One region of the Streptomyces sp. W16 genome, then DNA from elsewhere that is predicted to be linked to it. Evidence: riboswitches for the same ligand, from Rfam matches in the RefSeq annotation. Region 1 holds a riboswitch; each other region holds the start of a gene.
What was found. Region 1 has a riboswitch for S-adenosylmethionine ahead of R6V09_RS40465 (putative leader peptide). Riboswitches for the same ligand answer to the same signal wherever they lie in the genome.
Positions count from the first base shown of each region.

Region 2: it holds a riboswitch for S-adenosylmethionine, as region 1 does, so the genes downstream of both, thrC (threonine synthase) here and R6V09_RS40465 (putative leader peptide) in region 1, are expected to answer to the same signal.
Region 3: it holds a riboswitch for S-adenosylmethionine, as region 1 does, so the genes downstream of both, R6V09_RS30935 (aminotransferase class V-fold PLP-dependent enzyme) here and R6V09_RS40465 (putative leader peptide) in region 1, are expected to answer to the same signal.

Region 1 is NZ_JAWOAI010000465.1:1,898-6,322, forward strand. Features, by position in the region: gene R6V09_RS40440 (NAD(P)H-dependent flavin oxidoreductase) at 1-196, shown strand, start outside; gene R6V09_RS40445 (class I SAM-dependent methyltransferase) at 209-880, opposite strand; gene R6V09_RS40450 (YdcF family protein) at 936-1,538, shown strand; gene R6V09_RS40455 (cupin domain-containing protein) at 1,585-2,091, opposite strand; partial or broken gene R6V09_RS40460 (RrF2 family transcriptional regulator) at 2,245-2,717, shown strand; SAM riboswitch class IV at 2,852-2,964, shown strand; gene R6V09_RS40465 (putative leader peptide) at 2,998-3,114, shown strand; gene R6V09_RS40470 (ABC transporter substrate-binding protein) at 3,362-4,425, shown strand, end outside.
Region 2 is NZ_JAWOAI010000308.1:6,711-11,135, forward strand. Features, by position in the region: gene R6V09_RS32785 (MoaD/ThiS family protein) at 215-490, opposite strand; gene thrC (threonine synthase) at 584-1,879, opposite strand; SAM riboswitch class I at 1,895-2,049, opposite strand; gene R6V09_RS32795 (glucosyl-3-phosphoglycerate synthase) at 2,232-3,176, shown strand; gene R6V09_RS32800 (alpha,alpha-trehalose-phosphate synthase (UDP-forming)) at 3,273-4,425, shown strand, end outside.
Region 3 is NZ_JAWOAI010000277.1:1,007-5,431, reverse strand. Features, by position in the region: gene qcrB (cytochrome bc1 complex cytochrome b subunit) at 1-5, shown strand, start outside; gene trpD (anthranilate phosphoribosyltransferase) at 141-1,205, shown strand; SAM riboswitch class IV at 1,282-1,398, shown strand; gene R6V09_RS30935 (aminotransferase class V-fold PLP-dependent enzyme) at 1,566-2,927, shown strand; gene R6V09_RS30930 (Lrp/AsnC family transcriptional regulator) at 3,306-3,587, opposite strand; gene R6V09_RS30925 (rhomboid family intramembrane serine protease) at 3,584-4,318, opposite strand.

The sequences.
Region 1 (4,425 bases):
GACGGAACTCGCCACCGACCCCCACGCCCGACAGGCCTACCATGTCGCCCTGTCCCAGGGCGACATACCGCCCCTGCCCGTGTGGGCCGGCGAAGCCGTCGACCTCATCAACGACCTGCCGTCGGCAACCGACCTCGTCAACTCCCTTGCCACACAGGCCGAGGCGGCACTCGCCCGAGCAGGTAAGGAAGCCTGATTCCACCTGACTTCACGTCAGGGCGGCCTTGTGGGCAAGGATCTGGATCCCCGTCGACTCATGGCCGTTCATCGTGGACACCGTCACGGTCCGGGTGCCGATGCCTTCGAAGTCGGCGAGCAGCGTGGTGAGCCACTCACGGGAGTGATGGCGGCACACGGCGCCGTCGCCAGTCTGGAACACGCCGTAACTGACGTCGCCGTGGCCGCCGTTGAGGGTGGCGTAGTCGTCGTAGCGGCTGCGGTTGCGCTCGTCGTCCTGCAGCAGAAGGTCGCTGACGTAGAGGATTCCGCCGGGCTTGAGGACGCGGTGCAGCTCGGCGATCAGTCGGCGTTGGGCCTCGTCGTCCGGGACGCAGGTCAGCACTGCGAAGAGCAGGACCACGTCGAAGGCGGCGTCCGGGGAGGGCATGGTCGGGGGTGTGTCCAGGGTGGTGAAGTGCATGGCGGGGTGCAGGTGTTGGGCTCGTTCGATCATCGCCGGTGAGATGTCGGCGCCTGTCAGATTGCGAAAACCGTGCCGTTCGAGTTCGTCCATCGTGCGGCCGTAGCCGCATCCGTAGTCGAGAATCGCGGCTTGCCTGCTGATCCCCGCCAGCCAGGGCAGATGGAGCGGGTGGGTGAAAGTCTTCGTGGCCGCGGCGGCGTCCCAGTAGGGGATCTGGGTGTCGAGATGGTCGGACACGGTGCATGCCTCTCTGCGGAACGGCAGGGACACCAGGGTGACCTAGAGTCGCCGCATGCGACAAAGGACAGGCGTGGCGGCAGCCGGGGTGGTGGTCCTGGCCTGGGGCGAGTGGCTGAACCGGCGCTGGTCTCGAACTCTCGTGGGAGACAACGGGGGTGATACCGAGGCCGTGGTCGTACTGGGATACCGAAACCCTCGGGCGAGGGCGAACTTCATCAACCGTTGGCGGGTCCGCGCCGGAATTCGCTCCATCACCGCCGACAGGGCGCACAGCACTCGCGTGATCTTCAGCGGCGGTACGACCAGCGGTGGTGCCTCCGAGGCCCGGTTGATGGCCGACTACGCACGGTCGGTGCTCGAATTCGGCGGCACAGTACTTCTCGAAGAAGAGAGCGCGACGACATGGGAGAACATCACCAATGTGATCCCGCTGCTTGAGGACGTCGACCGCATCAAGATCGTCTCCCAGCCGGCTCACGCTCTCAAGGCCCGCGCGTACTTGCAGCGACAGCGCCCCGATCTCGCGAAGAGGCTGGTGCGCGCGGACGACTACCGTCCCGGTGAATGGCTGATCGTGAAACCGCTGCTGGGCCTGTACGGGCTCTGGAAACTCCGCGGTCTGAAGGCCGACGGACGGAGAGCCACGCTGAGCTGACGCTCAACTCACCTTCCTCCGCCGCACGTTCGTCACCAGGAGCCCGTCAGGCCTCCCCGGCCCCCAGCACGTACAGCCCCGGAAGATTGACCACGATCGCCTCCTGGGTGCTGCGGGCGATCACGACCACGGCCTCTTCCGCGGGGTCGGGGTTCTCCTCGCGGTGCGGGACGAACGGGGGGACGAAGATGTAATCGCCGGGGGACGTCCGCAGGCGTATCTCCTCCGGCTGCGGACCCGCGCCGTCGAGGAAGACGAACTCGGGGTGTCCGCTGACCACGTAGATCGCGGTCTCGGATTCGCCGTGGTGGTGGTCGGAGGAGGCCGTGGAGGGAGCGACGTGCGTCTGGCCCATCCACAGTTTCTCGGAGCCGACCGTCCCTCCGCTCACCGCGGCGAACCTGCGCATGCCCCCGCTCTGTGCCGTGTCGCCGTCGAGGGCGTCGGCTCGGATGTGGTGCAGACGGGTGCGCAGGGGGGTTGCGGGCTGCCCTGCGGCGTCCTGGAGATGGGGGTGGAAACCTTCGCCGGGGGTGGTCAACGGCTCGCTCATGGTTGGGGACGCTAGAGCCGCCCCGAAAAGGATGTCAAGAGGTGTCCATAGCCCTTCACCTGCGGCAATGTTCCCGCAATGGATGAGGGAATGGACGGGCGTTCCCGTGCCGGGAACCTGTGGAAGTCCTGGTGCCGGGGTCCGCGTCGGGCATTGGGTGCGCATGCGTATCTCCGCTCTCCGCTCTCCGCGAAGGCGGACTACGTCACGCGGGCCCTGCTGGAGCTCGCCTGCGAACCTGCCCGTCCGCTCACGTGCGAGGCGATCGCCTCCTCGTAGCAGATCCCGTTCCGGTTTCTGAAGTCCGTGGTGGGTCAGTTACGCAGATCCGGTCTGGTGCGCAGCCAGCGCGGCTGCGAGGGGGGTACCGGCTCGGCCGGCCCGCCGGCGAGATCACGCTCCTGGACGTCTCCCGCGCCGTCGACGGCGAGTTGATCACCCTGCGCGGCGAACAGCTGGCCGGGCTCGACTACCCGGGTCCCGCCTCCGGCCTGCCCGGGGTGTGGCGCCGTATCGAGGCCGAAGCCGCCGCCGTGCTGGGCGGCACGACCCTGGCCACCCGGTTGCCCGCCACCACCGACGAACACGCGACGGCCGAACAGTTGAGCCGCCGTGCAGGCCGGTGAAGCAGCCCAGCCGACACACCAGGTGCCTACTGTGTGAGGGAAGGTATCAATGAGGCGGCGGTGCCGGTGTCGCCGACTCCCCACCTCCGCCCCGGCATTGACGCACGGCGACACCGCTCCATACGATCAACAGCGGCATTGAGCGTCAGCGTCAAATCCTGGCCGACCGACCGGCGACCCCCCGACGCAGTGGGGCGCTCAGGGCGAAAGCCCGGCAGGGACGCTGATGGCTCTGCGAACGCGCGACCCCGTGACCGGGGTCCCGGATATGGAGGACGGCGTGCCCAGCAGCTACGACCCGAGCGCCTCCTGTCACGACGCCGTCGTGTTCTCCCGGCTCTCGCGCCGGCGCCACATCGACCTGCAGCGCTTCACCAGCTGTCTGTGTCACAGCTGACCTGGTCCTGCCTTCCAGGCTGACATCTCTCGGCCTTCGAAGCCGACATCTGTGGTCGCCCGTCCCGCACGGGCCTCTTCCCCCCCTTCTCCCACGGGTCGACGTATGCGCGGGTGCGCCCCGCGCCGGTCGGCGCGTTTTCCACGCTTCAGGAGTCCCGCCCCCGCCGGGGTCGGCACCGTCCGCGCCCAGCCACGGTCCGCACAGGTCCGTGTGCGCGCGGTGACACGAGTAGGAGCACCTCTCCGTGACAGCACATCCGGTCCCCCGAACCACTCGACGGGCAGCCACGGCCGCCCTTCTGACCACCAGTTTCCTGCTGACCGCCTGCGGATCGGGGGGCAGTGGCTCCGACAGCGGCGGCGGACAGGCCAGGTCCGGTGGCACCCTGACCTTCGCGGTGGGCTCCGACGCCGGCTGCGTGGACCCGCAGCAGGTGGCCAGCAACGACACCATCTACTCGGTGCGGCAGATCGTGGACTCCCTCACCGACCAGGACCCCAGGACCGGCAGGATCGTGCCGTGGCTGGCGAAGAGCTGGGACATCGGCGCCGACGCGACGACGTTCACCTTCCACCTCAGATCGGGTGTCACCTTCAGCGACGGGTCCAGGCTGACCGCGCAGGTGGTCAAGGACAACTTCGACGCGGTGCCGAAACTCGGGGCGCTGGGCACCCTCGCCGAGGGCTATCTCAGCGGCGTCAAGAACACCACCGTGGTCGACCCGCTCACCGTCAAGGTGACCTTCCGGCAGCCCAACGCCCAGTTCCTGCAAGCCACTTCGACGCACTCGCTGGGCATCGAGTCGTCGGCGAGCGCGAAGCGGTCCCCGCAGCAGAAGTGCAGCCAGGGAGTGGTCGGCTCCGGGCCCTTCGTGCTGAAGCAGTACGTGCAGAACCAGTCGATCACCCTGGCCAAGCGCACCGGGTACGCCTGGGGTTCCTCGCTGTGGCACAAGAGCGGCGAGGCCTATCTCGACAAGGTGGTCTTCAAGGTCGTACCCGAGGCGGGAGTTCGGGCGGGCAGCCTCCAGTCGGGGCAGGTGGACGCGATCAGCAGCGTCGGCAAGGCCAACGAGGCGTCTCTCAAGGGCGGTCAGGTCACCCTTCAGCGGCGGGCCAACCCTGGAGTCGTGTTCGGCCTGGCCTTCAACAACTCGCGGCCGGTTCTGAAGGACGCGCGGGTACGCCAGGCCATCGGGTTCGCCATCGACCGCAAGCAGATCGCCGACACCGTGTTCCCGACCGGGACCCGGCCCGCGACCAGCGTCCTGGCGCACACCACACCCGACTACGCCGACCTGTCCTCGGA
Region 2 (4,425 bases), on a different contig from region 1:
TACTTCTCATCGCACGCGGAGCCGGTGCTCATATGCGTTCGGCATGCGGAGTGGAGCGCGTTCCCCAACTGTACCCCGCTCAACCATAGAGAATTGCCCCCTCCGCTTCTCTCGCGGAGGGGGCAATTCGATGAACGCTCGGTAATCGGCATTACCTAGGGTAAGCGCCGAGCCGATTAAGCGGTCGCTCAGCCGCCTGCACTGTGCTCGATGGTCAGCCTCCGGCGACGGCCGGGATGATCGAGACGCCGGCCCCGTCCGGAGTCGCCGTCTCCAGCCCCTGCTCGAACCGCACGTCGTCGTCGTTGACGTACACGTTGACGAACCGGCGCAGCTTGCCCTGATCGTCGAGCACGCGGGCGGAGATCCCGGTGTGGTTCTTCTCCAGGTCCGTGATGACCTCGGCGAGGGTGGCACCCTCGGCGGGAACCTCGGCCTGCCCGCCGGTGTAGGTGCGCAGGATGGTGGGGATGCGGACAGAAACGCTCATGCTCAAGACCTCCGGTCAGGTACGGCTTTTGTCTTTAGGGGCGCGGGGAACTGCGCGACCGGCCCCCACCGGCCCGCAGACGAACAACGACGCTTACGAGGCGAGTCCAGCTTCCCTGAACGACTCAAGACTCGGCCGGATAGTCGCGGTGAGCCCGGTACCGGCAACCGCATCCAGCGTCTTGAGCCCGTCGCCCGTGTTGAGGACCACCGTCGTGAGGGTCGGATCCAGCAACCCGTTCTCGATCAGCTTCTTCGCCACACCGACGGTCACCCCACCCGCGGTCTCCGCGAAGATCCCCTCGGTCCGCGCAAGCAGCTTGATCGCGTCGACGACCTGCTCGTCGTTGACGTCCTCGACAGCCCCACCGGTCCGCCGGGCAATGTCCAGCACGTAAGGACCGTCCGCCGGGTTCCCGATGGCGAGGGACTTCGCGATGGTGTTCGGCTTCTGCGGCCGTACGACGTCGTGCCCCGCCTTGTAGGCGACGGAAACCGGCGAGCACCCTTCCGCCTGCGCCCCGAAGATCTTGTACGGCTTGTCCTCGACGAGCCCGAGCTTGATCAGCTCCTGCAGCCCCTTGTCGATCTTCGTGAGCTGCGAGCCGGAGGCGATGGGAACCACGAGCTGGTCCGGAAGCTTCCACCCCAGCTGCTCGCAGATCTCGTACGCCAGGGTTTTGGAGCCCTCCGCGTAGTACGGCCGCAGGTTGACGTTGACGAAGCCCCAGCCCTCGCCGGCCGGGTCGCCGATCAGCTCGGAGCAGAAGCGGTTCACGTCGTCGTAGTTGCCCTCGATGCCGACGAGCTCGCCGCCGTAGATCGCGGCCATGACGACCTTGCCCTCTTCCAGGTCGTGCGGGATGAACACGCAGGAGCGGAAGCCGGCCCGGGCGGCGGCGGCACCGACCGCGCCCGCGAGGTTGCCGGTGGAGGAGCAGGAGAGGGTGGTGAAGTCGAAGGCGCGGGCGGCCTCGATGGCTTGGGCCACGACGCGGTCCTTGAAGGAGTGCGTCGGGTTGCCGGAGTCGTCCTTGACGAACAGCTTGCCGGCGTCGACGCCCAGTTCGCGGGCGAGGTTGTCGGCCTGGACGAGCTTGGTCCAGCCGGGGTTGATGTTCGGCTTGTCGGCCACGTCGGCGGGGACGGGCAGGAGGGGCGCGTAACGCCAGATGTTCGCGGGGCCCGCTTCGATCTGCTTGCGGAGCTCTTCGGTGTCGTAGGCCGAGAAGTCGTAGGCGATCTCCAGCGGGCCGAAACACTCCTCGCAGGCGAAGACCGGGCCGAGCGGGACGCGGTGGCCGCACTCGCGGCAGGAGAGCGCGGTGGCGGGGCCGAGATCAACGGCGTCTACGGGGTTCGTGGTGCTTGCAACAGTCTGCGCAGCCATGGAGGCGAGGCCCTTTCCTCATCTTCCTCACGACGCGTTTCGCCGTGAGACGGATTTGGCACCTTCCCGAGCCGGGAGCCTCGGCACATGTAGATGTACATGCGACAAGACCGGCTGGAGGGTTGCCGGGGCTTCAACGGGCCGTATCCCTCTGCCCCTCTGGATGAGCGGTGTTCAGTTGTGTATGCAATTGTCTCGCCGACGGCCCCCGACATGCGATGGTCATCAGCGTTGTTCAAGACTGTAACCGAAGGCCAGGACAGTTGAGTGAGCCGTCCGAACCGCGAGATGGATCACACACTCACTGTCTGTGACCAGCCCTCGCCGAGAGAACGCAGAGGAGCCGCGCAACGTGCTGAAGGAAGTCGAGCACTGGCTGAGCACCCGCTCCTGGTCCCTGACCGATCGGCCGCTCCACAAGATCCTGGCCGCGAAGCACCGCACGGGCCAGTCGGTCTCCGTCGTGCTGCCCGCGCTCAACGAGGAAGCGACGGTCGGTGACATCGTCGCGATCATCCGTCACGACCTCATGCAACAGGTCCCGCTCGTCGACGAGATCGTCGTCGTCGACTCCGGGTCCACCGACCGCACCTCCGAGGTGGCCGCCGCGGCGGGCGCCCGGGTCGTGCACCGCGACGACATCCTGCCCCGCATCCCCGCCGTGCCCGGCAAGGGCGAGGTGCTGTGGCGTTCGCTGCTGGTCACCAGCGGCGACATCGTGTGCTTCATCGACGCGGACCTGAAGGAGTTCTCCTCCGACTTCGTCACCGGGATCGTGGGCCCGCTGCTCACCGACCCCGGCGTCGACCTCGTCAAGGCGATGTACGACCGCCCGCTGGGCGGCGCGGCCGGCCAGGGCGGCCGGGTCACCGAGATGATGGCCCGCCCGCTGCTGAACATGCACTGGCCGCAACTGGCCGGATTCGTACAGCCGTTGGGCGGCGAGTACGCGGCCCGCCGCTCACTGCTGGAGCAACTCCCGTTCCCCGTCGGGTACGGCGTCGAGCTGGGCATGCTCGTCGACGCGCTGCACCTGGTGGGTCTGGACGCCCTCGCGCAGGTCGACGTGGGTGTGCGCAAGCACCGGCACCAGGACGGGCAGGCGCTGGGGCGGATGGCCGCGCAGATCTACCGCACGGCACAGCTGAGGCTGGCCCGCGGGCATCTCATCCGGCCGTCCCTCACGCAGTTCGAGCGGGGTCCGGACGGTTTCGAGCCGCGCACGTACTCCGTGGACACGGAGGAACGGCCGCCGATGGCGGACATCACCGAGTACCAGTCGCGCAAGGTGGCGTAGCCGGCGCGGGGCGGGCGGTCCGTATACGGACCCCTCCGGTCCGTTGTGACCCGTCCGTACGTTTGAGTGTTTCCGGGCCGGGCTAGGTTGTGCCGTATGGCTTCTACGTCGTCCCCCTCGTCCGCGTCCGGTGCAGCTCAGGTGCTCGTCGCGTCCAATCGCGGCCCGGTCTCCTACGAGGTGGGCGACGACGGTTCGCTGCGCACCCGGCGCGGTGGCGGTGGGCTGGTGTCCGGGCTGTCGGCGATCGGGCCGGACGCGGGGGCGCTGTGGGTCTGCTCGGCGCTGTCCGACGGCGACCGGGAGGCGGTACGGCGGGGTGTCGGCGAGGACGGCGTGCGGATGCTCGCCATTCCGGCCGACGTGCACGCCGACGCGTACAACGGCATCGCCAACTCCGTGCTGTGGTTCGTCCACCACATGCTGTACCAGACCCCGCTGGAGCCGGTCTTCGACGCGGAGTTCCGGCGCCAGTGGGCGTCGTACGAGACGTACAACCGGGCGTTCGCCGAGGCGCTGGCCCAGGAGGCGGCCGAGGGGGCCGCGGTGCTGGTGCAGGACTACCACCTGTGTCTGGTGCCGGGGATGCTCCGCGAACTCCGTCCCGACCTGCGGATCGGGCACTTCTCGCACACGCCCTGGGCGCCGGTGGACTACTTCCAGATGCTGCCGGACGACATCCGGGTGCGGCTGATGGAGGGCATGCTCGGGGCGGACCAGGTGGGGTTCCTGACCTGGCGGTGGGCGACGGCGTTCCAGGACTGCGCGGGCAGGGTCGACCCCGACCGCTGGGTCTCCACCTGGCCGTCGGGCGCCCCGCGGGCCATCGAGCACTTCGAGAGGGACGAGACCACCCACCAGGCGCGGATCGCCCGCCGGACACTGATCGGTGTCCACGGTCTCGGTGCCGACGCCGAGTTCCTGCACGCCCGCTCGCACCAGGCGGACGTCGAGGAGCGGATCGCCGCGCTGCGCGAGGAGATCGGCGAGGGCCGCAAAGCCATCGTCCGGGTGGACCGGACCGAGCTGTCGAAGAACATCGTGCGCGGGCTGCTGGCGTACCGGCAGCTGCTCGACGACCACCCCGAGTGGCGGGAGCGGGTCGTGCATGTCGCCTTCGCCTACCCGTCCCGGCAGGACCTCGCCGTCTACCGCGACTACACCGCCGAGGTGCAACGGGTCGCGGACGAGATCAACTCCCTTTACGGGACGCCCGGTTGGACCCCGGTCGTGCTCCACGTCAAAGACG
Region 3 (4,425 bases), on a different contig from region 1:
ACTGATCGCTGAGGCGTCGCCACGCCACAGTCGAAGGGCCCCGTCCGAACACCGGACGGGGCCCTTCGCCGTGTCCCGCGCTGGATAGGGTGGGGGCACATTCTTGAACCACTTCTTCTACGACACCCAGGAGCGGCCGTATGAGCGCTGTGACCCCCGCTGGAGGCACCACCGCGGCGGGCCGTTCCTGGCCCGATCTCCTCAGCTCCCTGCTCGCCGGACAGGACCTGAGCACCGCCGACACGGCGTGGGCGATGGACCGCATCATGAGCGGTGAGGCCGCGGACGCGCAGATCGCGGGCTTCCTGGTGGCGCTGCGGGCCAAGGGTGAGACGGTCGAGGAGATCACCGGTCTCGTCGAGACGATGTACGCCCACGCGAAGCCGCTGGACATCCCGGGGCCCGCCGTCGACATCGTCGGTACGGGCGGCGACCGGGCCAAGACGGTCAACATCTCGACGATGTCCGCGATCGTGATCGCCGGTACCGGCGCGAAGGTCGTCAAGCACGGCAACCGTGCCGCGTCCTCGGCGAGCGGTTCCTCCGACGTGCTGGAGAAGCTCGGCATCAATCTGAACCTGCCGACCGAGCAGGTGGCGCGGGTGGCGGCGGAGGCCGGGATCACCTTCTGCTTCGCGGCCAAGTTCCACCCCTCGATGCGCTTCGTCGGCGCGGTCCGGGGGGCGCTGGGGATTCCGACCGCGTTCAACCTCCTCGGCCCGCTCACCAATCCGGCCAAGGTCACCTCGTCGGCGGTCGGCTGCTTCGACACCCGTATGGCCGGGCTCATCGCGGGCGTGCTGGCCGAACGCGGCTCGTCCGCGCTGGTGTTCCGCGGTGACGACGGCCTCGACGAGCTGACGACCACGGCCACCTCCCGGGTGTGGATCGTCCGCGACGGCAAGGTCACCGAGGAGACCTTCGACCCCCGGGACGTCGGTCTCGAACTGGTCCCCGTCGAGGCCCTGCGCGGCGCCGACCCCGAGTACAACGCGGGTGTCGCCCGCCGTCTCCTGGACGGTGAGACGGGCCCGGTGCGGGACGCCGTACTCCTGAACTCGGCGGCTGCCCTGGTGGCGCTGGAGCGGGGGGACGGGCCGTTGGCGGACCGGATCAGGGCCGGGATGGAGAAGGCCGCGGAGTCGATCGACTCGGGCGCCGCCAAGCGGACTCTGGAGCGCTGGGCGGCTGCCACCAACGCGTAGCGGCACGGCGGTCGTCGTCCCGCGATCCGGACACGGGTTGCGGGACGACGATCACCTCACGTAAATTTTCCGACCAGGTCATGAGTGACAGTCATGAGGCCCCGGCCGACTGTCCGGCAACCCTCCGTCCGTGGCGGGGTGCCCCGGGTGAAGACCAGGCCGTAGGCAGCGAGGTCTGCGGCAAGCGCGGGCCCCTCGAAAGACACCAGGGGTCCTGGTCATCGAGGGAGCCCTCTGTGAGCAAGCGAATGCGATAGGGCGTCGAGCCCCGCCTCCGCATACCCCCTTTTCACCCTCCTCCGTGCTTGAGCCCTGCGTGCTCGTACGGCGGATCCGCCTTGCCTCTCACGGGAGTTCGCCATGTCTGTCTCCACCGCTGTCGCCGCTCAGGCCATTTGTGCCCAGCTGCCCGTTCTCGGCCGGGATGTCACCGTGCCGCTCGTCACGGGCGGCGAGGTCACCTACGCGGCGCTCGACTACGCGGCCAGCGCCCCGGCCCTGCAGCGCGTCTGGGACGACGTGGCGGCCTACGCCCCGTACTACGGCAGTGTCCACCGCGGCGCCGGCTACCTCTCCCAGCTGTCCACGGACCTCTTCGAGAACGCGCGGAAGACCGTCTCCGAGTTCCTCGACTGCCGCGCCGACGACCAGCTGATCTTCACCCGCTCGACCACGGACTCCCTCAACCTCCTCGCCGCCGCCCTGCCCGCCGACTGCCAGGTCTTCGTCTTCGAGACCGAGCACCACGCGTCCCTGCTGCCCTGGAAGGACGCCCGGGTCACCTACCTCAACGCCCCGCGCACCCCGGCCCAGGCCGTCGAGACCCTGGAGCAGGCCCTCGCCGCCAGGGACCCGCAGGGCCCGGCCCTGGTCTGCGTCACCGGCGCCTCGAACGTCACCGGCGAACTGTGGCCGGTCCGTGAACTGGCCGCCGCCGCGCACGCCCACGGCGCCCGGATCGTCCTGGACGCCGCCCAACTCGCCCCGCACCACCCGGTGTCCGTCCAGGACCTCGACGTCGACTGGATCGCCTTCTCCGGCCACAAGCTCTACGCCCCCTTCGGCTCCGGTGTCCTCGCCGGCCGCGCCGACTGGCTGCAGGCGGCCGACCCCTACCTCGCGGGCGGCGGCGCCAGCCGCAAGGTCACCCGGCGCGAGGACGGGGGAGTGGACGTCGAGTGGCACGACAGCGCCGCCCGGCACGAGGCGGGCTCCCCGAACGTCATCGGTGCCTACTCCATCGCGTCGGCCTGCAAGGCGCTCACCGAGGCGGGCTTCGACACGCTGGTCGCGCGCGAGCAGCACCTGATCGAGAAGGTGCGGGCGGGCCTTGCCGAGGTCCCGGAGGTGCGCGTCCTGTCGTTGTTCGGTGACGACGCCCCGCGCGTGGGCGTGATCTCCTTCGTCGTCGACGGCTGGAACAGCTCGCACTTCGCCGCCGCGCTGTCCGCCGAGTACGGCATCGGCGTCCGCGACGGCCTCTTCTGCGCCCACCCCCTGGTCCGCACCCTCCTGGGCAGCGACCCCCAGACCCAGGGCGAGTGCGGCGCCCCCGAGGCGGCCCCGGGCGAGAAGTCCCTCAACGCGATCCGCGTCAGCTTCGGCGCGGGCACCCCGGACGAGCACGTCGAGCGCTTCGTGACCGCGGTACGGGAGCTCGTGACCGACGGTGCGAAGTGGAACTACCGTACGGAGGACGGCCGTTGCGTGCCGGCCGTGTGACCATCCAGGGGTGGGGACCTGTACGAGGAGGGGCGCGTCCTCGGGCCGGCTGCGCGGGTCCGTCACTGGGCGGACGTGACGCGCTGGCGCTCCACCGGCGACGTGATCGTGGTCTCCAACGAGCAGGGCGACAGGGCCTGGTACACGGCCGATGCTCAGGCACCGGCGAGGCTCGACCGGATCGAGAAGGGCTGGCAGGTCACCTTCGGCCCGCTCACGGCGGACGCGCACGGGGAGCTGGAACTGTGTCTCGGCGGTGAACTGATCGCCCTCAGGGCGCGGGGCTGCGACAATTTGCGGCTCCGCTGCGGGGCGCGACCAGCCACAACGAACCAGTACCCGCAGACGCTCTGTGCCCCGCAGACGATTAGGCGACGATCACGAGTCCAGCCCGATCGCGAAGGCCGCCTCAAGGTCGTGCTGGGAGTACGTCCGGAACGCCACGTGTGTGTCCGTCCCCTCCACCCCGGGGATCTTGCTGATCCGCCCGGGGATCACCTCGGCCAGGTCCTCGTGCTGCCGTACCCGCACCATCGCGATCAAGTCATATGTACCGGTGACGGAGAAGACCTCGCTCACGGATTCGAGCGCGGCGATCGACTCGGCGATCTCCGGAATCCGGTCCACGCTGGTCTTGATGAGGACGATCGCGGTGATCACGGCTGGTTCTCTCCCTCGGGGACCGTTGCTGGGGCGGCCTTCACTCTAGTGGTACGACCGAATCTCACCCACGCGTAGCCGAAGCCCAGCGTGAAGCCGACCAGGTGGGCGAGGTACGCCACTCCCGGTCCCTGGGCGGCCTGGCCCGCCGCCAGCCACTGCAGGGCCGCCCAGAACGGCAGGACCACCCAGGCGGGGAAGCGCAGCGGCAGGAAGAAGAGGAAGGGGAGGAGACTCGTCACGCGGGCCCGGGGGAACAGGTACAGGAACGCCCCGAGGACCGCCGAGATCGCCCCGGACGCGCCGACGAGGGACTGCGTGGAGTCGGCGTTGGCCAGCGTGTAGCCCAGCAGTGCCAGATAGCCGCAGGTCAGGTAGAAGAGGGTGAACTCGACCCGGCCAAGACGTTCCTCGGTCATCGCTCCGAAGACGTAGAGGAAGAGCATGTTGCCGAGTAGATGGATCCAGCTGCCGTGGACGAAGAGGGCCGTGACGGGGGTGAGGGCTTCTCGGGCGGGGCTCGCGAACAGGTCGGCCGGTACCACTCCCCAGCGGTGGAAGTACGCCCGCTGGGCGGCGAGCAGCGCGTCCCCGGTGCCGTAGGACGGGACGAAACCCGAGGCCGGGCCGAGGACGAAGATCAGGCAGCACAGGCCGATCAGGGCGTATGTCATCGGTGCCGAGGTGTTCCGGATCGCCCGCACGCCCGCTGGGCCCCAGTTGCTGATCATGAACACAGAGCATGACGTAACGGGACGCAGTCGGACAGAGTGCCTCGCCGCTGTGGACGGCCGAGCGGCGAGTACCCGCCAGGCCGTAGGGTTACGAGCCACACTCG